3 regions of the Arthrobacter sp. NPDC093139 genome follow, and region 2 is predicted to be linked to each of the others. Evidence: predicted binding sites of a transcription regulator. Region 2 holds the regulator's gene; each other region holds the start of a gene.
The links. Region 2 encodes LexA, which represses DNA repair genes until DNA is damaged. Its sites were predicted from a motif close to TCGAACANNTGTTCGA; they were not measured.
Positions count from the first base shown of each region.

Region 1 (7,861 bases), on a different contig from region 2:
GTCATCCTCTTGGCGATGATGACGCCCTGGACGGACTGCCCGGATTCGAGCGGGGCCTCCTGGACGTAGCCCATGTAGCACTGGATCTGACCGACGACGGAGTCATTGGCTCGACCACGCTTCAGCTCGACGACCAGCAGCCGGCTGCGGTCCTTGCTGATCGCGAGGATGCCCATCGGACCGGTATCGGTCAGGTACTGCTGGCCGGTGGTTCTCATGGTCGCAGCCCATATGCTCGTAGTCGATGCAAGGGTGGTGCCGACGGGGACCCGGTCACGGAACCCCGCCACAGGCTCAGGCTTGGGTAAGGGTTTCCGCACGGCTGAGAAAACCCAGGCCCTGATGGAGTCGAAGCGCCCTGATCCCTCGCGTCGTCGCAACAACGAGCAGCCCGACAGGGAGATCTCTTTGCACAAGATGCTGGAAGGCGCCTATGAGCACGGGAACGGCCATTGGAAGGGGCGCGTCTACGTCGCGCAGAATAACGAAACCCAATTCAGGCAATACTGCCGGGTCGGGCTCCACGCTCCTTGCTGAGAGTTCGTAGAGTGGCCAGCCCGCAGCCGCCGTGACGATCGTGGCTGCTTCAATTACTTCGTCCCTGTACGCCACATCCCGGAAGGCTGCCACTGTCACCTGCGCTAGTCCATGACCCGAGTGTGTCAAAGTGTCGGTTAGCTCAAGAGCCCATTCAGCGGTATCCAACGTTGTCCTCGGATCTCAGTGGGGTAGAAAAACGACGATTTCGGATGGGCGCCTTGGCCCGGCCAGATATTAGTCGCCGCTACACACAGCGGATGGATGGGCTTTCACACCGGCTAATCTTCGGGGCCCCCGCCATCTTTCAACTCACCTGTGGCAATACGCTCGGCGGTGCGCCGGTACGCGTCAGTTATGAAGTCTTCGAGGTCGGTGGCCCCGATGCGCCACACTCCGCGGCCGCCGACCTGGATGCCCCGCAACTCGCCCGTTTTTAGCAGGGCCCGGATCTGGCTGTCGGAGACATTCAGCTCCTCCGCGGCCTGCTCGATGGTCAGGAAGCGGCGCTTCTTGTGTTCGTCGGTCACCGCTTCATCCTATGTGGGGTCTGCAGTGGCCCCAGGCCCAGAGCAAGCGCGTTACCCCGAAATGGCGCCCGTAGCCGAATATCGCGGTCGGAGTGGCCCGCGAAAGACGTTGTCAGCCCCTGGGGCTACACTTAATTATCGAACATATATTCGAATAAAGGTGTGTCATGGGCGTTGTTATTGGTCCCCGGGTGATAGATGCGGGTGCCTCGTTGTTGTCGGTGCTGGTCTCCCCGGTGCCGGTCGCGGCCGGGTACCCGTCCCCGGCGCAGGACTACTTTGACGGCCGGATCGACCTGAACCAGCATCTGATCAAGGACATCACCAGCACCTACGTGGTGCGGGTGACCGGGGACTCGATGGAGGGCGCCGGGATCAGCGACGGGGATGAACTGATCGTCAACCGGGCCCTGGAACCCGCCGACGGCTCGGTCGTCGTCGCCGTCCTGGACGGGGAACTGACCATCAAGCGTCTGCGCATCACCCCGGACGGGGTGGTGCTGCAGGCGGAGAACCCCAAATACCCGGACATCCGGGTCCCCGCACTGTCGGAGCTGACCGTTTGGGGCGTGGCCACCAGGTGCCTGCACCATGTCTAAGAGCCCCAAGCCTGGCGCGCACTTTTGCGCTGGGGGATGCGATGTCTAGGCCGGCGGTGATGCGGCGGATGCCGCAGATCGCCCATGTAGATGTGAACTGCTTCTACGCCTCGGCCGAGCGTGCCTTCGATCCGTCGCTGGAGGGCCGGCCGGTGGTGGTGCTCTCCAACAACGACGGATGCGCGGTGACCCGCTCCCCCGAAGCGAAGGCCCTGGGCATCCCGATGGGCGAACCCTGGTTCAAACTCGCCCCGCGGGCCAAGGAATGGGGCCTGGTCGCGCTCTCGTCCAACTACGAGCTCTACGGGGACATCAGCGCCCGGGTGATGGAGCTGCTGGGCCGGTACTCGGCCTGGCTCGAGGTCTACAGCATCGACGAGGCCTTCCTCGGCGTCAAAGGCTCCCCCGTCGAGCTGCTGGCGCTGGGCCGGGCCATGAAAGCCGCGGTCCGCCGGCACGTCGGCGTGCCGGTCTGCGTCGGGATCGCCCCCACCAAAACCCTGGCGAAACTGTGCAACAAGTGGGCCAAGCATAACCCCGCCTTCGGCGGGGTCTGCCACTGGGACTCCGTCCCCGCCCCTGTGCGGGAGGCGCTGCTGGGGCGGCTGTCCGTGGAGGAGATCTGGGGCGTCGCCGGCCGGCTGACCAAACGCCTGAACGCGATCGGCATCCACACGATCGAAGATCTCACCGCCGCGGATCCGGTCGCGATCCGGGACAAGTTCTCCGTGGTCATGATGCGCACCGTCCTGGAACTGCAGGGCACCCCGTGCATCCCGATGGAGGAAGAACGCATCGGCCGGGATCAGCTGATCTTCTCCCGCTCCTTCGCCACGCCCGTCACCACCCGGGCCGGGCTCCGGCAGGTCTTGTCCGTCTACGGCCAGCAGGCCAGCGCACGGCTGGGAAAACACGGGCTGCAGGCCAAGGTCCTTACCGCGTTCGCCGGGACCTCCCACTACAACCAGCACCAGGCCTCCTACCCGTCCGTGTGCGTGGCACTGCCGATGCCGACCGCGGACCCGGTCCTGCTCACCCGCGCCGCGCACGCGCTGCTGCCCGCCATCCAGGAAGGCCTCAAATACGCCCGCGCAGGGATCATGGTCACCGACCTGCGTCCCACCGGCAACCAATCCCTGCTCGAGCCTTTCGAAAACCCGCACGAGGAACGCCACATCGGCGCCCTCCTCGAAGACGTCACCCGCCGGTACGGCCGCGGCGCCATCGGCCTGGGCCACGCCGGCATCAAAACAGGCCTCGACTGGACCATGAAACGCGACATGCTCTCCCCCCGCTACACCACCCACTGGGACGAACTCCCCCTCGTCAAAGCCGCCTAACAAACACCCCCACGACCAGCACCAACCCGAAAGACACACGAATGACCATCACCCACGAACGCACCACCACCAGCCCTGCCCACCCCACACCCAAGACCGCGCCCACAACCGCGGCGCCCAAGCCTGGCGTGCCGGTGCACGTGCGGTTCACCGCCGCCGGAACTCCCCTGGCTGTCCGCCACGACGGACAGATCTGGGCGGTCGCCGCCGAAACCGTGCACTGGTTCGAACGCTGCGACTGGTGGCACACCGGCACACGAGCCGCCATCGGCTCCGGGGACCTGGTCAGCGTCGGACACTGGCGCGTCCAGGTCCGCGACAGCACCGCGGCCCCGCTGCGGACCTTCCAGCTGCGCCGCGACCCGCTCTCTGAGCAGTGGCTTCTGGAGGCCATCACTGACAGTGAGGACGCCGCTGCGTAGTGTGGGGCCATGGGACTGATCTACGACGACCCTCGCCTGGCAGCACTAACGCTGCTGCGCATCGCCGCCGAGGAAGCCGAAGGCCCCACCGAGCTCACCGGAGGCATGCAAGCGGTCCTGGACGACCTCGTGCAGCGCAACGGGGGTGAGTATTTGGCGGAGCTGGCCATCGCCCTCGCGAGGACTGGGTTCATCGCCCTCGACGAACTGGCCAGGATCACCGGGAACAACACCTCTGACCTGCTGGACGCGGTCGAGGTCGACACCCTCGAAGGCCTCGATGATGGGCTCTAGAGTCGGCGCGGGACTGCCGGCTGGGCTCGCCCCACCGGTGACTGTCGCTCTGGCCAGAGCGGTCACGAAGATGCCACGGGCGGGCGCTCTGCCAGGAACGTTAGCGTTTGAGGCCAAGTGGGACGGGTACAGGTGTGTCGCGATCCGCGACACTAACGGGGCCTCTTTGTGGTCGCGGCACGGAAAGGACAGAACCGGTATTCTGTTGGCGTGAAGCGCCTCCGTGCTGACCTTTAGCCTGGTGAGAGTGCAGTTAGCAGTGCGCGACAGGTGTCGCTCACTTGTCTGAGTATGTCGACTTCATTCAGGACCACCCAGGATTCAGCTCGACCCCACGTTCGTCGTTGCTCCAATTCTCGAGCCTTCGTGAAAGTTCGTCCGCGGCCTGGCATGGTTTCCATCGAGTCCAAGGGCAGTGTCGGTCCACTCGCCGCTGACCGTGTCGCGAGGAAGTTTCTACGGGGTTGCTGCTTCTTACGGCGCCCTCCCCGGGGCCGGTGCGTCCGCCTCCGATGTTGTGTGGACGACGGAAGTGAGCTGCTTGCATGCAGGGGTTAGCGCGGCCACGCGTCACACGTTTCGTGCCGGCGCGGATGTGGCTTTCCGGCGCCGCCCGGGGGTGTAGGCCGAGGACGTCTGAGGTTCGGCGCTTCACCGGCGGGATCAGGAGTCGCGCTGTTTACGCGCGGCTTCCAGCGTCACGATGGAGTTCTTAAGGTGCCATTCGATTTCGGCGAGATAGCCTTCCTCGTCCCGGGCCTGGATAAGGTCACGGAGCCGTCTGTGCTGCTCCAGGATGGTTTCCTTCCGTTCAAAAACGTTCTGGAATTCCCGTAGGCAGAGAAGCGTTTCGGCGGCCAGCGTGGAAAACATTCTTGTCAGCCTGGGGCTGCCTGTCGCCTGCACGATGGTTTGATGGAACTTCAAGTCCGCCGTGGCAACGTCCTGCCATTTATTGTTTTCCAAAGCGTGGAACATGCGAGCCAGGAGCGCATCAAGCTCTGCGGTCAGCTCCGTCGTGTCACCCCTGAGCACGAGCCGGCCTGCTTCCCGTTCAATGGCGGCGCGCGCCGTGTAGACGTCCTCGATGTCCTCGGGCCCAAGCTCCACCACTGATGTCCCGCGGTTGCGTGTGCTGACGAGTAACCCCTCCTGCACCAGCCGTTGAACTGCTTCACGGACCGGTCCGCGGCTGATCTCGAGCTGGGCTGCGAGCTGGACCTCATTGATACTCGTTGACGGAGCGAAGGTTCCGTCGAGGATCCGGTCGCGCAAATATTCCGCGATGAGATCGGCGGTCACTTTCCGTTGGAATGTGACTGTACCGTTGACAAGGCTCATGGCGTGTTCCCCTTCCGCTCTTCAGCATGCCGTTGATAATTCGATCAATGTCGAAATCCCGGACACGCCTGCCATATTCACTTATTCACCGCCATGACCGGAAGCGACCGATACGAGCACCAGGTCCGGAATTGCAGCTTGCCAGTCGAGGCACTCTCTCGCAACACGGTCCAGCATGCGGCCGTCCTCCGGACCTCTACCGGACTAAGACCGGTGGAGGTCCGGAGGGACCATGACCCTGGGCCGCAGCAGGCACTGCGGCGTTAGGGACAGTTACCCCGAAGTGCTCAGACACCCAGCAGCGCGGGCAGTCCGGACAGGTCGGGCAGCTCGTCGTACGGCTGGTAGAAATCGCTGCCCTTACGGTTGTAGCGGTTGATCCACACCCGCCGGATGCCGTACTTCTTGGTCGGCATGATGTCGTATTCCCAGCCTTGGGCAGCGTGGGTGATCTGGTCCATCTTCTGTGGGAGCACGCTGAAAAGATGTTCGAACGCCTGCTCCCGGGGCTTGTAGGCGCCGGCCTGCTCGGCGGTCACTACATAATCGAACTCCACGCCGATGTTGGCGACGTGGTAGGGAATCAGGTCGTTGTCGCTGTTGGTGATGATCGCTATTTCATAGCCGCCGGCCTTGAGGCGCTCAAGTGCTTCCGGCACCTCCGGGAACGCGGCGAATTTCTTGGCTTCCTCCATGAGCTGCTCATGGTCCTCGTCCTTGAAGGGCACCCCGTGCAGGAGCATGCAGGTTTCCAGGGTCTGTTTCACGATGTCTGTGTAGCGCTGGTAGGGGTTCGCGACGCCCTGGAACCGCATGACGCGGAGGTTATCCAGGAATTCCTCGTGATCGACGCCGACCAGGTCAAGCCGGTCCTTGACTATGGGCAGGGTGGCGCGGTTGAGGTCGAAGTCAACCAGTGTTCGATAGCAGTCGAACGTGACGACGGGTTTGGTAGTCATGCTTGCTTTCTCCTTGTTTCGGTAGGGAATTGGTTGGGAATTGGGTGTTCTTGGGAACTAGTCGGCGGGGACGAGCACCGAGTTTGCAGGGTCCCATGTGACGGTCGCGCTGTCCCCGGGATTGAAGAGCTCGAATGGGGCATGCAAGGGGATCCTGGCATTGATGACCAGGCCAGTGGCCGTTGTGAGCAGGCATTTCCGGGACTGGCCGAGATAGACGCATTTGGTGACGGTTGCCTCGAGGGTGTTGAGGCCCTCCGGAATCGCGGCAGTTTGGGTGGCGGGTACGACCGTCAGGTCTTCCGGGCGGATTACGACGGCGGCCGCGGAGCCCTCGGCGACTGAGCCGTGGGCGCCTTGGGTGGAGAGGCTTCGGCCTTGGTGGACCAAGGCGCCCTTTGCGTAGCTGCCCTTGATCACGGTGGATTCGCCCACGAAGTCGGCTACGAACAGTGTTTCGGGGCGCTTGTAGAGGTCTTCGGCTGTGCCGAGCTGTTCGATCCGCCCGGCGTTGTAGATGGCGATGCGGTCACTCATGGCCAGGGCTTCTTCCTGGTCGTGGGTGACGTAGACGACCGTCGCGCCGAGTTCCCTGCAGATTCGGGTTATTTCGATCTGCATCGCTTCGCGCAGCTTCTTGTCCAGCGCGCCAAGGGGCTCGTCCATCAGCAGAAGCCGGGGCTTGAAGACGAAGGCACGTGCCAGGGCTACACGCTGTTGCTGGCCGCCGGAGAGCTCGGAGGGTTTGCGCTTGGCATAGTCCGTGAGTTGCACCAGCTCCAGTGCCCCCGCGACGAGGCTTTTCCGTTCGGCACGGCCGATCTTCCTTACCCTGAGCGGATAGTCCACGTTTTCCTCAATGGTCATGTGGGGGAACAGGGCGTATTGCTGGAAGACCATGCCGATTCCGCGCAGGTGTGGCGGGACACCGGAGAGTTCCTTGCCGTCCAGGGTGATGGAGCCCTCGTCCGGGTCGAGGAAGCCAGCCACCAGGTTCAGGGTAGTGGTCTTGCCCGATCCTGACGGTCCGAGCATGGTCAGGAACTCACCGGGCCTGACATCGATGGAGACGGATTCGACCCCGCGGCTGTCTCCGTAGGATTTGCGCACGTTTGCAATGCGCAGTTCCCCGCCGGTGGCGGTCGCGGTGACGGTTGTCTTTGGTTCCGTGAGCTGTGTTGGGGTCATGGTTTCAGTGCCTTCCTGCGCGTGCCGATCAGTAGTGCGGACATGATCAGCACGATGGTGACGAGCATGACTATGGTCGCGGCGACGGCCAGTGTTGGGGACAGTTCGGTCTGTACTTGGTCCCACATGACCACGGGGAGGGTCTTGACTGTGGGGCCGGTGAGGAAGATGGAGAGGATCAGTTCATCCCAGCTCATGGTGAACGCGAACAGTGCTCCGGTGAGCAGGCCCGGTGTGATGAGGGGGAGGGTGATGCGCCGGAAGGTGTAGGTCTTCGAGGCGCCAAGGCTGGCCGAGGCATCTTCCAGCTTGCTGTCCAGGCCTTTGAGGGCGGTGGACAGCGAGATGTAGACCAGCGGGTAGGCGATCACCGTGTGGGCCAGGACCAGACCGCCAACGGAACCCAGGATCTTCCAGTCGCTGTAGACGAAGTAAAGTCCGACCGCGAGCACCACGATGGGCATGATGATGGGGCTGAGGATGAGCACCTGGATCGGGGACTTGCCGCGGAAGCGCCCGCGGATCATGGCCAGTGCTGTTGCCATGCCCAGGATGAGGGACAACACGGTGGTCAGTGCCGCGATCTGGATGCTTCGCAGCGCCGCGGAGCTCCAAAGCGGATCGGTGAAGAAGACGCCGTACCAGTGCAGG
Region 1 is NZ_JBIVOO010000001.1:117,816-125,676, reverse strand. Features, by position in the region: gene ACIP90_RS00615 (endonuclease NucS domain-containing protein) at 1-218, opposite strand, end outside; gene ACIP90_RS00610 (helix-turn-helix domain-containing protein) at 819-1,067, opposite strand; gene ACIP90_RS00605 (LexA family protein) at 1,235-1,666, shown strand; gene ACIP90_RS00600 (Y-family DNA polymerase) at 1,726-3,006, shown strand; gene ACIP90_RS00595 (hypothetical protein) at 3,048-3,428, shown strand; gene ACIP90_RS00590 (hypothetical protein) at 3,438-3,722, shown strand; gene ACIP90_RS00585 (GntR family transcriptional regulator) at 4,386-5,063, opposite strand; gene ACIP90_RS00580 (haloacid dehalogenase type II) at 5,351-6,022, opposite strand; gene ACIP90_RS00575 (ABC transporter ATP-binding protein) at 6,080-7,210, opposite strand; gene ACIP90_RS00570 (ABC transporter permease) at 7,207-7,861, opposite strand, start outside.
Region 1: ACIP90_RS00605 (LexA family protein) is a predicted target of LexA. The motif match lies at 1,206-1,221, and genes of this name have one in related genera.

Region 2 (7,861 bases):
GATCAACATTGCACCCCTGAGTGTTGCCGGGCGCCTCCGGGAGGGCCTGTTCGAAGGCCACACCGTGGTCCTGACCTCCGCCACGCTGGCAATCGGCTCCGCGTTCGAACCCGCCGCAGGCGGACTCGGTCTCCTGGGTGAAGGCGCCCCAAGCTGGACGGGCGTGGACGTGGGGTCCCCCTTCGACTACCCGAAGCAGGGCATCCTGTACGTGGCGGGGCACCTGCCCAAGCCGGGCAGGGGGACCTCGCCAGAAGCGCTCGACGAACTGGAAACGCTGATCCGCGCCTCCGGCGGGGGAGCGCTGTGCCTGTTCTCGTCCCGCCGGGCCGCCGAGGATGCCGCCGAGGCGCTGCGCCCCCGCCTGGACGTCAGCGTGCTCTGCCAAGGCGACTCAACCATGACCGCGCTGGTGAAGCAGTTCGCCGACGAACCCGACACCTGCCTGTTCGGCACCATGTCCCTGTGGCAGGGTGTTGATGTTCCCGGTGGTTCCTGCCGGCTGGTGGTCATCGACAGGATTCCGTTCCCGCGGCCAGACGACCCCCTGATGACGGCACGCTCCCGAGCCGTGGCCCAGGCAGGCGGCAACGGTTTCATGTCTGTGTCGGCCACCCATGCCGCGATCCGTCTGGCGCAGGGCGCCGGGCGCCTCATCCGGTCCACGGATGACAAGGGCGTGGTGGCAGTGCTGGATTCGCGCCTTTCGACCGAGCGCTACGGCGGGTTTCTCCGCGCGGCGCTCCCGCCGTTCTGGCCCACGACGGACCGCAAGATCGCCGTGGCGGCGCTGGAAAGGCTCGCCGGAGCGCGGTAGCCCTGGACTCGCTGACTTGCAAGCGGGCCGGAACCCAAACCGGCCGGAAGCGAAAGCGGGCTGTGGCCTACAGCGAACGCAGGACGGACACGACCTTGCCCATGACCACGGCGTGGTCGCCCAGGATGGGCTCGTACTGGGTGTTCTGGGGAAGCAGCCAGGTGTGGCCGTCCCGCTGCCGGAAGGTCTTGACGGTTGCTTCGTCGTCCAGCAGCGCGGCCACGATATCGCCGTTGGCCGCGTCACTTTGACGCCGCACCACCACCCAGTCTCCGTCGCAGATCGCAGCGTCCACCATGGAGTCCCCGGCGACTCTCAGCATGAACAGTTCCCCGTGGCCGACGAGCTGGCGGGGCAGCGGCATGAGGTCCTCCACCAACTGGTCGGCGAGGATGGGACCGCCGGCTGCGATCCGGCCCACCAGCGGAACGAGCGCCGTGTCTGTGGCGCTGGGCAACTCCGTAACAGGGGCACCGCCCACGCTGTGCAGCCTGGCTTCCTTCTCGGCGCCTGCGGATTTTGGGACCCCGGCATCGAGCGTCAGGGGCATGAGGACCTCCATGGCCCGGGGACGTTTGGGATCGCGCCGCAGGTATCCGAGCTTCTCCAGCTGTGAGAGCTGGTGGGTGACGCTGGACAGGCTGGCGAGGCCAACCGTGTCCCCGATCTCCCGCATGGAGGGAGGGTATCCGTTGTCATTGACCGAGCGCTGGATGGTTTCCAGGATCTTCTTCTGGCGGACAGTGAGTCCCTTGGGTGCTGTCCGGGACCGCTGGCTGCGCTGGGTAGCTTTGCCCTCGGAGGCTTGTGCTGCCATGTTCGCCAACGCCTTTCGTTCCTCCCGGCTTGCGTGGCTGCAGTTGCCGGGAACATCCGGCCTGAAATGTCAGACCCTGCTGATCAACTGCAGAAGTGGTTGTTCTTTGTTTCAAACGTAGGCCAGCCATAAGGCTTTTTCAAACATTTGTTCTAGCGAGTCTCGACTTTGTTCGTTGATAGGTGCTAAAAATGGAGAAGCAAAGTTCGAACATGTGTTCTAGTTCCGCTGCGAAGCAGCCCGGTTATTCGAAGATCCGGGCGTATGTCCGGCGGGCCGGGCACACGGGCAGCACAGAATGGTCCAGGAGGGCTCAGTTCATGTCAGCTACAACAGCAGGTCACCATTACCGTCCCGAGAAGCGCCGCAGCTCCGAGAGCCAGCAAGGTCCCGAAGGACTGCATGGCGGCGGGCGGCCAAGCGGGCCGGAAAGCAAGCCGCCGCGCCTGCGGCTCACCCGCCGGGGGCGGATCGTCCTGATCGGACTGCCGCTGGTGCTTCTGGCAGCGCTGCTCCTGTCACTCGCGGGCCTGCTCAACTCGCCGGCCAAAGCTGCCGATACCGCCAGCGGTCTGTCGGTGACGGAGACCGTCTCCGTAACGGTGCAGCCAGGGGAATCGCTGTGGGCCATTGCCGGCAGCGTGGACCCGGCCAGGGATCCGCGCGACGTCATCGCGGATATTGTCCAGCTGAACAACCTGGACAACGGCAAGGTCATGCCGGGACAGCAGCTGTTCGTCCCGTCCAAATAGGTACCGATCCGTCTCGGCCGGTCGGCCTGACCCGTCACAGTTTCCCGCTCGCCGCCCGGGGCACTTAAACTGTCCAAGTGACTGACCAGCTTGAGCGACTGAACCGACTTCCCCTGCGCACCAATCTGCGGGGGCTGACGCCTTACGGGGCGCCGCAGCTCGAGGTGCCGATCCTGCTCAACGTCAATGAGAACACCCACGGTGTGCCGGCCGATGTCAGGGCCGCGATATCTGAGGCCGTCGCTGAGGCTGCGGCGGGACTCAACCGCTATCCCGACCGGGAATTCACCGAACTCCGGGAGGCCCTGGCGGAATACCTGGGCCACGGCCTCTCCGCCGACAACATCTGGGCGGCCAACGGCTCCAACGAAGTCCTCCAGCAGATACTCCAGGCGTTCGGCGGGCCGGGCCGAACGGCCCTCGGATTCCCGCCCACGTACTCCATGTACCCGTTGCTGGCCAGCGGAACAGATACGGAATACATCGTCGGACAGCGCGCGGAGGACTATGGCCTGAGCGCCGAGTCCGCGGCCCGCCAGGTCCGGGAGCTGCGGCCAAACGTCGTGTTCCTGTGCTCACCAAACAACCCCACCGGTACCGGCCTGGGACTGGACGTCGTGGAAGCCGTCTATGAGGCCGGCGAATCCAGCCAGACCATCGTCATCGTCGACGAGGCGTACCACGAGTTCGCCCACGACGGCACTCCCAGCGCGCTTACCCTGTTGCCAGGGCGGGAGCGGCTCATTGTGTCCCGGACCATGAGCAAGGCCTTCGCCCTGGCGGGCGCCCGTCTTGGATACATGGCCGCCGCCCCCGAGGTGGCAGACGCCCTGCGCCTTGTCCGTCTCCCGTACCACCTGTCCGCCGTCACCCAGGCCACCGCATTGGCCGCGCTGCGGCACCGCGAGGCGCTCATGGCTGACGTTGAGGACATCAAGCAGCAGCGCGACAGGATCGTCACCGAACTCACCAGGATGGGGCTCCGACCGGCCGCGTCGGACTCGAACTACGTCTTCTTTGGCGGCCTCGAGAACCCGCACGAGGTCTGGCAGGCCCTGCTGGATTCCGGTGTCCTGATCAGGGACGTCGGCATCCCCGGCCATCTGCGCGTCACGGCCGGCACTGAGACGGAAACCACGGCCTTCCTGGAAGCACTGGAACGCATCCTGGCGAGGCAGGCTGCTCTTCCGGCCTAAACTTGAGGGTAGACCCCCGCAACGTCTGCACCCTTCCTGCATCAAAAAGGACACCTATCACTATGAGCGACACCGGAATCAAGGCTGCCGAGGCCCGCACAGCACGCCTCGAGCGTGCCACCAGCGAATCTTCCGTTCTGGTGGAGATCAACCTCGACGGCACCGGCGTTTCAGACATCAGCACCTCCGTCCCGTTCTACGACCACATGCTGACTGCACTGTGTAAGCACTCACTCATCGACATGACGGTTAAGGCCACCGGCGACATCCACATCGACGTGCACCACACTGTAGAGGACGTGGCCATCACGTTCGGCGAGGTACTGCGAACCGCCCTTGGCAACAAGGCCGGCATCCGCCGCTTCGGCGAAGCCACCGTGCCGCTGGACGAGGCGCTGGCCCACGCCGTTGTCGACGTGTCCGGCAGGCCCTATCTCGTCCACGGCGGGGAACCGGCGGGCCAGGAATACCACCTCATCGGCGGTCACTTCACCGGGTCCCTCACGCGTCACGTCTTCGAGGCCATCACGCTGCACGCCGGCATCTGCCTCCACATGAACGTCATCGCCGGCCGCGACCCGCACCACATTGTCGAAGCCCAGTTCAAGGCCTTTGCAAGGGCACTGCGCGCCGCCGTCGAACCCGACCCGCGCGTTGAGGGCATTCCGTCCACCAAGGGGGCATTGTGACCGGCAAGATCCTGAAGGACGGCGCCATCATCGACCCCTCGGCCACCGTCAAGCCGGCGTCGCCCGAGGGAAAGCCCACCGTCACCGTCCTGGACTACGGTTCGGGCAACGTCCGGTCTGCTGTGCGTGCCCTCGAACGGGCCGGCGCCGAGGTGATCCTGAGCTCGAAGCCGGAGGACGTCCTCAATGCCGACGGCCTGGTGGTCCCCGGAGTCGGCGCCTTCGAAACCGTCATGCGCGAACTGAAAGCCGTCGACGCCATCCGCATGATAGGCCGCCGTGTTGCCGGCGGCCGGCCCGTCCTCGGCATCTGCGTGGGCCTCCAGGTGCTCTTCGAAGCCGGCGTGGAACACGGGACCGAAGCCGAGGGCATGGGGGAGTGGCCAGGCAAGGTCGAACTCCTCCCCGCTGACGTTGTTCCCCACATGGGATGGAACACAGTCAAGGTCCCGGAGGGTTCCAAGCTCTTCCAGGGTGTGGAAAACGATCGTTTCTATTTCGTGCACTCCTACGGCGTTCAGACCTGGGACTTCGAGGTCGTGCAGCCGCGCATGGCGGCACCTCTCGTGACCTGGTCGGAACACGGCGGGCCCTTCATTGCCGCTGTGGAGAACGGACCGCTCTGCGCCACGCAGTTTCACCCGGAAAAGTCGGGCGATGCCGGCGCGCGGCTCCTCCGGAACTGGGTGAACGGCCTCCGCCACCCGCACGGCCGGACCGGAGCGGCAGCAGTGCCTGCGGCCGAGACGACGCCTGCGGCTGCAACGCCCGCTGGGGACGCCTAGATGTGGTCCATCGTCCTGATGGGGCTTGCGGGCCTGCTGGCGGGCGGCGCGTTGTCCTTCAGGCAGCAGAAGAAACCGCTCTGGACGCAGATCGCGTTCTCGGTGCTGGCCGCCATGTCGCTGCTGGCCGCCTACCTGCTGACCCTGCCTGCGGCCTGATCTGCTGGCCGAAAAACGCCTTTCGGCCGCCCCTGCCCACACTGAACGCCAATCCCCGACACCCGGACGCACAAGACAGCGCCGCTCCGGAAACCGCACATGAGAACTGAGGACCCGAGATGACCAGCCAAACCGATCTGCCGGCACTGGAACTGCTTCCCGCAGTCGACGTCGTTAACGGCCAGGCGGTACGCCTGGTCCAGGGCGAGGCCGGCAGTGAAACGAGCTACGGCACGCCGCTGGAGGCGGCCCTGAACTGGCAGCAGCAGGGCGCCGAGTGGGTTCATCTCGTCGATCTGGATGCAGCGTTCGGCCGTGGCTCCAATGCCGAACTCCTCCGGGAAGTCGTGGGCCGGCTCGACATCAAGGTTGAGCTCTCCGGTGGCTTGCGCGACGACGAGTCCCTCGAGAAGGCCCTTGACCTGGGCGTGGCCCGGGTCAACCTCGGAACCGCCGCCCTGGAGAATCCTGAATGGACGGCCCGGGTCATCGACCGGTTCGGTGACAAGATCGCTGTTGGACTGGATGTCCGGGGAACGACGCTTGCCGGCCGTGGCTGGACCAAGGAAGGCGGGGACCTCTGGGACGTGCTGGGCCGACTCGAGGAAGCCGGCTGCGCCCGCTACGTCGTCACCGACGTGACGAAGGACGGCACCCTTCAGGGGCCCAACGTTGAACTGCTGCGGCAGATGGTCGAAAAAACCGGCAAGCCGGTGGTGGCTTCGGGCGGTATTTCCAGCCTCGATGACCTTAAGGTCCTGCGCTCCCTCGTGCCGCTCGGCGTCGAGGGCGCGATTGTCGGCAAGGCTCTCTACGCAGGCGCCTTCACACTGCCGGAGGCCCTCGACGTCGCCGGTCGCCGCTAGGCTGCGGCCGTGGCAGGACAGGGGCTGACGCCCGGGGAACAGGACCGAGCAGCGCACCAGCTGCCTGCCCGCAGGCTTCCTGCCCACATCGAGGCGGCCCTTGCGGGCGCGGGCGGCGCCGCGGATTCTGCCGGCCAGCCCTGGGCCGGGCGGAGCCTCGCCGGCGATGACGGAAAGATCCACAATTTCAAGGACGACGACGGCACGGCGGACAGCGGTTATCTCGCCGCTGTCGAGGCGCTCCTCGGCGCCGATGGTGATGAAGCCGCCGTTGTCGCGGCGCTGGCGACTGCACGCGTTTTCGTTCCTGTTGTTGCACAGCTGGCGGAGGAAGCCGAAGGCGCCGGCGGGCTGCACGCCGACAAGCAGGCGGACATGGCGCTCGTGACTTTGAAAGCGCCGGACGGCAGGCTGGCGATGCCGGTCTTCACCTCGTCCGAGGCTTTGACGGCCTGGTACCCCGAGGCCCGGCCCGTTGCGGTCTACGCAGCACGGGCGGCGCTTTCCGCCGTGGCAGAAGGTGCGGAATTGCTCGTTGTTGACCCCGGTTCCGAAGTGACGTTCGTCGTGCGGCGGCCGGCGGTCTGGTCACTGGCACAGCAGCAGCCCTGGGTTCCCTCCTACCGCGACACCGAACTGGCTGACACTCTCGGCACTGCGGCAGCGGGTTCGCCCGCGGTCCGGCGCTTGGAAGTCCTGCCGGGTGCGGGCGTGGCAGCCTCGACCGCGTCGGGCCGCCGGATCCCCGGCGGAGGTCCCGGACCGGAGCTGCGCGTAGTCCTCTACCTGGAGGAGGGGCTGGATGCTGCCGGCGTCCAGTCAGTGGTTGCCGGCCTGCAGCAGGAGTGGAGCCGGAATGAATTGTTCGGTGAGCGCGTTGACTCGATCGAAATCAAACTAAGGCGCGCCGAGCAGTAACCGCCGGTCCAAGGGGTCGGTCCGTCCTTATGCTGCCCGGCGGCAGACCGAAGGATCCACCGTGAATTTCACCCTGTACCGGGAGTTGCTGGCCGTCAGACCCATACGCCGGCTCCTGGCGGTGGGAATGATTGCCCGCATACCTCATTCGGCTGCAGGTGTGCTGCTCACACTGCACATCGTGCTGACCCTGGGCCAGGGGTATGCGGCGGCCGGCACAGCAGCCGCCGTCATGACTATCGGCATTGCCGTGGGCGCCCCGTGGCGTGGACGCCGTGTGGACACTGTGGGGCTGCGGAGGGCACTGATCCCGTCGGTCGCGTGTCCGAGACCGTCATCTGGTCCATCGTCCCCCACGTATCCTACGAGTGGCTGCTGCCGCTGGTGTTCGTGGGCGGCCTGCTGACGCTTCCCATCTTCAGCGTTGTGCGCCAGTCGCTGGGCGTGCTTGCCACCGGAGATCAGCGGCGGACGGCCTTCTCCCTTGATGCCATCAGTACGGAGATGGTCTTCATGATAGGGCCGGCGGCCGGAGCGGTGGTGGCCACCAGCGGCCACTCGGTCCTTGGCCTGACGGTCGTCGGCGTTGCCACCTCCATCGCGGTGCTGTTCCTCATGTGGTTCAATCCGCCCACTCGCAGCACCGCCCACAGCATGGCGAGCACTGCTGTTGGCAATGAAGCTTCCGAAGCAGACCAGGAGGAGGCAGCGGAGGTGGCGGTGACCGCTGCCGCAGCCGGTGATAGCCAGGAGGCTGCCGCCGGGCTGGGACGCCCGTTAGACGGCACGCCGCGCCGGGCCGGGCAGCCGGGAACAGGGCTGCGGAACGCCCCGCTGCCGGGCGGTGGGCTGCCGAATGGTG
Region 2 is NZ_JBIVOO010000003.1:41,209-49,069, reverse strand. Features, by position in the region: gene ACIP90_RS06140 (ATP-dependent DNA helicase) at 1-817, shown strand, start outside; gene lexA (transcriptional repressor LexA) at 885-1,634, opposite strand; gene ACIP90_RS06130 (LysM peptidoglycan-binding domain-containing protein) at 1,955-2,386, shown strand; gene ACIP90_RS06125 (histidinol-phosphate transaminase) at 2,464-3,582, shown strand; gene hisB (imidazoleglycerol-phosphate dehydratase HisB) at 3,645-4,271, shown strand; gene hisH (imidazole glycerol phosphate synthase subunit HisH) at 4,268-5,056, shown strand; gene ACIP90_RS06110 (hypothetical protein) at 5,057-5,215, shown strand; gene priA (bifunctional 1-(5-phosphoribosyl)-5-((5-phosphoribosylamino)methylideneamino)imidazole-4-carboxamide isomerase/phosphoribosylanthranilate isomerase PriA) at 5,335-6,081, shown strand; gene ACIP90_RS06100 (SseB family protein) at 6,091-6,999, shown strand; partial or broken gene ACIP90_RS06095 (MFS transporter) at 7,061-7,861, shown strand, end outside.

Region 3 (7,861 bases), on a different contig from region 2:
TAGTCCGGGCCCTTACCGTCCGGACCCGCGGGGTGGGCGCCCGCAGCCACCACATCGGCTTTGGTGGGATGGATGCGGATGATCTCCCGGACGGCGAACGCCATGGCGCTTTGCATCCGGACTCCCAGCACGTCCAGTTTGAGCATTCCCATAGGATCCATGTCGTGCTTGTCGAACTGGCTCATGGGCAGCCCCAGCCCGCTGGGCTGCACAGGAGTTCTGTCCAGCAGGGTCGCGTCGCCAAGGATAACTCCGCAAGGATGCATGGAGATGTGGCGGGGAAGCCTGTCCAGGCGTTCGGTGAGGTCCACGAGCAGGTCCAGTTGCTGGTTGCCTGAAGCATCCCGCTGCTCCACCCGGTCAGCAAATTCACGGAGCTCGGGTTTTTCTTCCAGGGCTTCCCTGAACCTGCGGGCGGAAAAGCGCCACAGCTGCTTGGCAATCTCTCCAATGTCGCCGTCGTCCATGCCCAAGGCCATCCCGGCGTCCCGCACGGCCCCCCGGGCACGGTAGCCGTTCTGCATACTCATGAGCGTCACGCGCTGGGCGCCAAAACGGTCAAAGATCTTCCGGTAAACGTTGTGCCGCTCCGCGCTTTCGACGTCGATGTCGATATCCGGAAGGGTGGACCTGTCCTGCGACAGGAAGCGTTCGAAAATAAGGTCATGCTGCAGCGGGTTCACCTGGCTGATATCGAGCAGGTAGTTCACCAGGCTGGACGCTCCCGAGCCCCTGGCAGCGGCCCGCACGCCCATGTCCAGGATCATCCGCGATACCTCGGCCACCGTCAGAAAATAGGAGGCGAAGCCGAGGTTGGCTATGATCTTCAGTTCGTGATCCAGCCTGCTGCGCATTTCAGCCTCGGCCTTCCCGGAAATACCCGGAAAGCGGCGGGCCACGCCGGCCTCGCACCTCAAGGCCAGTTCCGCCAGGGGGTCACCTTCGATGCCGATCACCGAGCCCTCCGGAACGACGGGCTGCTTCCAGCCCATGTCCGTGGCGGGATCCATCCTGCAGCGGTCGGCGAGCGCCTCCGTTTGCGCGAGCAGGACCTGAAGATCCGCCGCCCCATACCCGGCGGCGTGAATAATTTCCTTGCCCAGCCGCAGCATCTGATCAGGGGACTTCAGCCAGCCCTGCCCATTGGGCTGGAGCAGTGGCGCGGCTGAGAGTTCGGGGAGGGACTTCAGGGTCCGGGCGGAGTCGAGGACATCGGCCGTGGCGGCACCGTCCTCGGCACAATAACGGACTGCATTGGTGAGGACCGCCGGAACACTGTACTCCTGTGCGAGCTTGAGCATGCGGACGGCATGGGCGGTGCTGAGGGGCTCTCCCGGGGCGCTGAGATGCGAGACGACCTCCGCGACGACGCTTCCGGGCGGCAGGGAATCCAGCCAGCTCTTGAAGAGCGTGCGGGGCCGGAGGTAACGCCGTCCGCCCATGGCCCTTCCGACGTCGGAATCCGGCCCGATCAGCACGCTGAGCACGGGCTTCAGGGTGTGCGGGTCAAGAATCCTTGATGCCAGTTCCGCCCGGGTGACTGCAGCCGGCACCGCTCCCCCGGCCTTGCCCGTGGTGCGGGCATGGGCATCGGAAATCAACCGGCAGAGCGCCTTGTAGCCGGCCCCGTTGTTGTGGCCGTGCGCAAGCACCACTACGCGGCCGGAAAGCTGGGTGCGAAGATCTCCCTCGTCGTCGAAAACGGCGAGGTCCACCCCGACCACCGGGTCCAGGCCGGCAGCCATGCAGGCTTTCAGATGCTTGACCGTTCCGTACAGGCCGTCCCTGTCCGTGCAGGCAAGGGCGGTTGCACCCTGGGCCGCCGCCGACTGGGCGAGTTCATCGGGCCAGGAAACGCCGTAGTGGGCGCTGAAGGCGGTGGAAACGTGCAGGTGGGTAAAGCTCATGCTGTCTTATGCCGGAGTGCGTCGTGGATCCGGAGCAGCCGCCAGCGTCCGCTGCCGGTATGCCGGACCAGATCGAGTGTCAGGTGTTCAGGGGCAGCAGGGGCCTCTTCGGACAAGGGGGGTTCCACGCGCGCTACCTGAACTCTCCAGATCTCGTGATCCACAAGTCCGGGCCCACTGCCCAGTGGAGCCCGCTGTTCCTCGGCCCACCACTGGCGGCGTTCATACCAGTGAACCGGTTCGGCGCAGACCGTGTACCTCCGGCCGCCCCACTGCAATTCCACGGGCTGGCCTTCCGGTCCGCAGGCAACGTCCACGGACTCGCTGAACATGCCCATAGGTGCCTCCGGAAACCAAGATGAAGGTGCTGCAGATGAAGGGTGGTTCGAATATGTATTCGAATAACTACAGTCTACGCCTGGCCTCCGGCAAAACCTAGATGGGTGTGGACTGACAGCGGCTCAAGGGGCAGGATGGAGCCATGAGTTCCAATGACGCACTCCTGAAGCACGTAAGCATCGCCGCCAAAGACACCATCTTGGAGGCCAAATTTGATATTGACGGCAATATTCCAGGATCGGGCGCCTTCGTAGTGGGGCTCGTGGCAGCAACTCCGGACTATTCACATCAGCGAAGGCTCGGAATTGAGTTCATGAACGGCGAGGCCGTGTCGATGTACTCGTTCAGCCATGACGGCACCGAGGAAAACTTTGACGTCAAGAGCGTCGAGCATTCGGGCAGCACCATAACGGGTAACTTCCCCATGAGCACGGTGCTTGGACTGGAGAAGGGCCACCTCATGTCAGCCTTCAGCGAGGCCGACGGACGGGAATTCCAGTCCGGCGTTCCGGTGGAAGAAGCCCTCTAGGCAACTAAGGCAGCAAAATATCGGGGCCATTCCCGCCGTCGCCCCGAAGTCCCGCCGGCAGCTCCTGCTGCCCGGTCAGTTGTTCTCGTTATGGATCTTCATCTCGAGCTCGATGAACTTCGAAATCATGGCCCGGTAGGTGGTTTCCACGATGTCCGGGTCGATTTCCTTTTTCTCGGCAGCGGCGCGGACATGTTCAATCACACGTTCCACGCGGCCGGGAGCCCGGACCTCGGCGTCATCGCCCTTCAGTGTTCCCGCGATCCTGATCAGACGTTCGCGGCGCGCAATCAGCGTGACGATCTGGTCATCAACCTCGTCCACGGCGATCCGGACAGCAGCGAGCTGTTCCCTGTCAGCCTGGGCGCTTTTATCGTCTCCGTGATTTGTGGGCATGTCCATGACAGTATCGAACCATGCAGCCCCGAGTCGATTTTATTTCCCTGGGAGTGCGAAGCGTGGCCGCCTCCCGCAGCTTCTACGTTGGGGGCCTCGGCTGGCCCGTCCACCGGGAATTCCCCGAAGTGGTCTTTATCCAGGCCAACCATGGCCTCATGTTCTCCCTCTGGGACGCCAGGCAGATGCAGGCCGAAGCCGCCGTGGATGCCCCCGCGTCCGTCCCATGCATCACGCTCAGCCACAACGTGAAAAGCGCTGCCGAAGTCGAGGAGGTGATGGCCCAGGCGGAATCTGCCGGCGCAACTGTCGTGGCAAGCCCCAAGACCCAGCCGTGGGGAGGGTACACGGGCTACTTCGCCGATCCGGACGGTTTCAGGTGGGAGATCGCCTTCAACCCCACGTGGACCGTTGACGACGGCGGACGGGTCAGCCTGTGACGCGACCCGCTAGAAGAGTGCTTCCACCGGCTCGATGAGTTCCGGCGAATTGTTCCTGACGTTGCCCACGGCCGGCCCTACCGAATCAACCCGCCAGCCTGCGGCCTCGTCCTTAACCCCGGAGCGGACCAGGTCCAGCAGCCCGGCTGCGTCGTCGACCTGCGGGTCGAGCCATGCTGCCATGGTGTCCCGGCTCATGGGCAGCGGGACACGGTCATGAAGCGAGGTGAGCTCACCGAATACTGTGGATTCGGCACCCTCCGGTGGTGAATCCGCCGTCAGGATCGACATGGAAAGCATCCACCGGCCCGGGTCATCCTGCCCTTTGGAGGGGTCCTTCCACCACTCATAGAGGCCCGCGAAGGCCATTCCCGGCCCCTCCTTGGGATGCACGTAGTACGGCTGTTTGCGTCGCCCTTCGCCCTGCTTCCACTCGTAATAGCCGTCAGCCGGCACTGCGCAGCGCCGGGACTGCACGGCCTTGCGGAATGCAGGCTTCTCGAGCACCGTTTCGCTCCTGGCATTGATCATCTTCGGCCCGACGCCGGGGTCTTTGGCCCAGGACGGCACGAGTCCCCACCGCGCTACATGGAGCTGGCGGACTGTGGCGCCGTCGATCAGCCGTTCCAGGACGATGGGCGCACCATCCGTGGGCGCAAGATTCCACGACGGCGGGATCTCCATTTCGTTCTCAAGCCCGGCGTCGAATTCGGCCAGCAGATCCCCGACTGCCCTGGCCATTACGTAACGTCCACACATGGCACCAGCATGCCATCGCAACACAAACGGGGGAATACCGGCTCACGGGTTACCGTTGACTGAACGAAACTGACAGGCACGAACCTATACCTGAGGAGCTCTCCGTGGACTTCACCCCCGAAGACGGCAGCATCACCATGTTTTCCACCACCTGGTGCGGTTACTGCAACCGGCTCAAGAAGCAGCTGGATGCCCAGGGAATCGGCTATACCGAGATCAACATCGAAGAGGTTGACGGCACGGCCGAACTTGTTGAGCAGATCAACGGCGGCAACCGCACCGTTCCCACCGTGCTGTTCCCGGATGGCAGCGCCGCAACGAACCCTTCAGCCGCCGAGGTCAAGAGCCGGCTCGCGGCATAGCGCCCCTCATCGCAGCCCGGCCGCCGCTGCCTGCTGCAGGGCAGCGGCGATCCGGGCGAGCGTGGCCGACTCTATGGACCATTGCTGCCAGTACAGCGGAACGTCCACATGCCCGCGTTTATCCAGCACCGTTAGGGTGCCTGCATCCAGAAGGCCCTTGGACTGAAGATCCGGCAACATTCCCCACCCGAGCCCCAGTTCGATCGCCCGCATGAAGTCCGACGACGCCGGGACGTAGTGACGGGGCGGGTAGCTGGCCCCGGGCTTCAGCCGGCCCTCGAGGTAACGGTCCTGGAGGGCATCCTTGCGGTTGAACACCACCAGGGGTGCCCGCGACAACGCCGCATCGGTAAAACCATCTGACAGCCATTGCGCGGCAAACGAAGGGCTCGCCACAGCGCGGTAGCGCATGACGCCCAGCGGCCGGACCGTGCAGCCCTGCACGGGCTCGCGGTTTGAGGTGATGGCGGCCATTGCCGTCCCCTCCCGGAGGCGCTCGATGGAATAGTCCTGGTCATCGATGCTGATCTCGAAACTGGCCCGCTCCACACCCGCCAAGGCCGGCAGCACCCAGGTGGCGAGGGAGTCCGCGTTGATTACCAGCGGAATGCGCGGGCGGGACCCTGCACCCTCGAGGCCCAGTTCTTCCATGGCCTCGCTTTCCAGCAATGCCACCTGCCGCGCCAGGCGCACCACCACGCTTCCGGACTTCGTTGGCCGGACCGGCTTGGTGCGGAGCAGCAGGACCCTCCCGGTCTGCTGCTCCAACGCCTTGACCCTCTGGCTGATGGCCGACGACGTCACATGCAGCGCCGCGGCGGCGCGGTCAAACGTCCCGTGATCGATCACAGCAGCCAACGTCCTGAGCTGCTCTGTAGTGGCATCCATCTTAAGTTTTCCTTAATTGACGTAAGAAACTTTAGCTGTACTCATGATTCCCGGGGACCTAGAGTCAGGCAAGTGGAAATTACTTCGACCCTCGGCGCCCTGGTCACCGGCTTCGGCGCGGGCCTGTCCCTCATCGTCGCCATTGGCGCGCAAAACGCTTTCGTCCTGCGTCAAGGACTGCGCCGCGAACACCTGGCGCCAATTGTGGCGGTGTGCATCGCGAGCGATGCCGTCTTGATTGCGGCGGGCGTCGCCGGCGTCGGCGCGCTCATCCAGGCGGCGCCGCTGGCCCTGGTCATCGTGCGCTGGGCAGGCGCAGCTTTTCTGCTTGCCTACGCCCTTTTCGCAGCCCGGCGCGCCTTGAAGCCAAGCGGCTTGAGCGCAGCCGCCACGTCTTCCCGGAACACGCTGGCCGCAGCGGTTGGAACCGCCGTCGCACTGACCTGGCTGAACCCGCACGTGTACCTGGACACCGTAGTGCTCCTGGGATCGCTCGCAGCCGACCACGGCCCTGAAGGCCGCTGGCCGTTTGCCTGGGGAGCGATCGCGGGAAGCACGCTCTGGTTCGCCCTTCTCGGCTTCGGGGCACGGTTCCTGGCCCCGGTGTTCGCGCGCCCCGGAGCCTGGCGGGTCCTCGATGGCGCCATCGCCCTCCTGATGCTGGCACTGGCCGCGTTCCTGGTTATTCCGTAGGCCCGTCGACCATCAGGTTCGGGGCGCGTTGCTCTGGCAGTATTTTCCGCTCCGCACTACAGTTCAAACCCGGAGTCAAAAACCGCAGGTCCAGGCACAGTCGCAACCCACGTCACGCCGCGCACGAATTCATGAAGGACCGTGGCGTGGAACTTACAGAGGTCAAGGAGGACCAGTGGTTTAACTTCCGGGACCCCGACGGCAACGTCCTGATGGTCTGCCAGATACCGGCAGCGACGGAATAGTCCCGGCCGCAGAGTCCTGACAACCACTGCAGGCTGCTGAACTGTTACTGGAGGCTGCTGAACTCGTCGTACGCCAGGGGTGCGTAGCCACTGTACGTGCTGATCACGGCGTCCTCGATGGACTGCACGTCCAGGTGGGGCACAAGGTCGTCAATGGCACCGGCTGTGGCGGGGTCCCAGTCCAGGCCGAGTGCGCCGTAACTGGCCGTGAGGACACTGCGGAGAGGCGCGGAGTTTTCCACTACGATGACGGAGCTGAACAGCCACCCTCCTGAGACCACGCGCTGGGCGGTGCCCACGAGCTTGACCCGGTGCGCGGAGTCGTCCGGGTGGGTTCCATGGACGCTGAACTCGCCCGGGCAGTATTCCCCCGGGATCTCGCCGACTGCAGCCGGCACTCCGGTGCTTCGCAGGGCTTCCGCCAGCATCTCGCCAAAGAACGCAAACCTGCCCTTGGCTCCGGCGATCGCATCAGCGTGCGGCTCCACGTGGTCGACGATCAGGGTCCCCTGGTGGTAGGCGGCCGCCCGACCGCCGGCCTTGCGGATCAGGGGCTCGAAGCCCTGCTCCCGGCACGCCTGCGCCGCGGCTTCGAACCCGGGAAGATGCGTGTCGCGCTGGCCGAAGGCAACCGTCGGGGTCGGACGGTACAGCCTGAGCGTGGGGCCGACCCTCCCCGTCTTCGCCAGGCCCAGCAGTTCGATTCCGAAGTCGAGGTCCCGGGCGGCGCCCAGCGAATCGTGCTGGCGAACGACGGTCAGCGTCGGTGCTCCGGCCCCGGCCTGGTGCATGTTGCTAAGCTCCCTTGTGGTCATACTGCAGTTCCTGGTCGTGGCAGCCGCCTTCGCCGTGATCGACGCCGTATGGCTCAAGCTCTTGAACCCGTTTTACCGCGGCCACATCGGCGACCTGCTGGCCCAACGGCCCAATCTAGGGTACGCCGTCGCTTTCTACGTGATTTACATCGCCGGGATCGTCTTCTTCGTGGCGCCCGGCGCTCGACGGCGGCAGCTGGCTGAGCGCCGTCGGCTACGGTGCCCGCCGCGGGATCCGACTTCCGGGGCGTCAGCTTTTCCGCAGCGTCAGGATCTGCTCCGCGCGGCCGAAGGGCCCTGCCATGTCGTGCAGCACGGTTGAGGTGAGCCCGATGCCATCGGCTCCGAAAGAGACCGCGTTGTCGAGCCCCAGCCATTCGCCCTCCGGCCGGCGATACATGTGGATCTGCAGGTCCAGGTTGGGAAAGGAATAGCTGTCCTTGCCCGGCGGCACCCGGGCGGCGATGCCGTTCGCAGTATCCACCAGG
Region 3 is NZ_JBIVOO010000001.1:222,158-230,018, reverse strand. Features, by position in the region: gene ACIP90_RS01255 (DNA polymerase III subunit alpha) at 1-1,907, opposite strand, end outside; gene ACIP90_RS01250 (DUF6504 family protein) at 1,904-2,245, opposite strand; gene ACIP90_RS01245 (hypothetical protein) at 2,389-2,775, shown strand; gene ACIP90_RS01240 (chorismate mutase) at 2,851-3,177, opposite strand; gene ACIP90_RS01235 (VOC family protein) at 3,192-3,611, shown strand; gene ACIP90_RS01230 (SOS response-associated peptidase) at 3,621-4,370, opposite strand; gene ACIP90_RS01225 (mycoredoxin) at 4,475-4,732, shown strand; gene ACIP90_RS01220 (LysR family transcriptional regulator ArgP) at 4,739-5,620, opposite strand; gene ACIP90_RS01215 (LysE/ArgO family amino acid transporter) at 5,699-6,313, shown strand; gene ACIP90_RS01210 (biotin/lipoate A/B protein ligase family protein) at 6,603-7,349, opposite strand; gene ACIP90_RS01205 (DUF2177 family protein) at 7,348-7,695, shown strand; gene ACIP90_RS01200 (thioesterase family protein) at 7,624-7,861, opposite strand, start outside.
Region 3: ACIP90_RS01250 (DUF6504 family protein) is a predicted target of LexA. The motif match lies at 2,293-2,308, and genes of this name have one in related genera.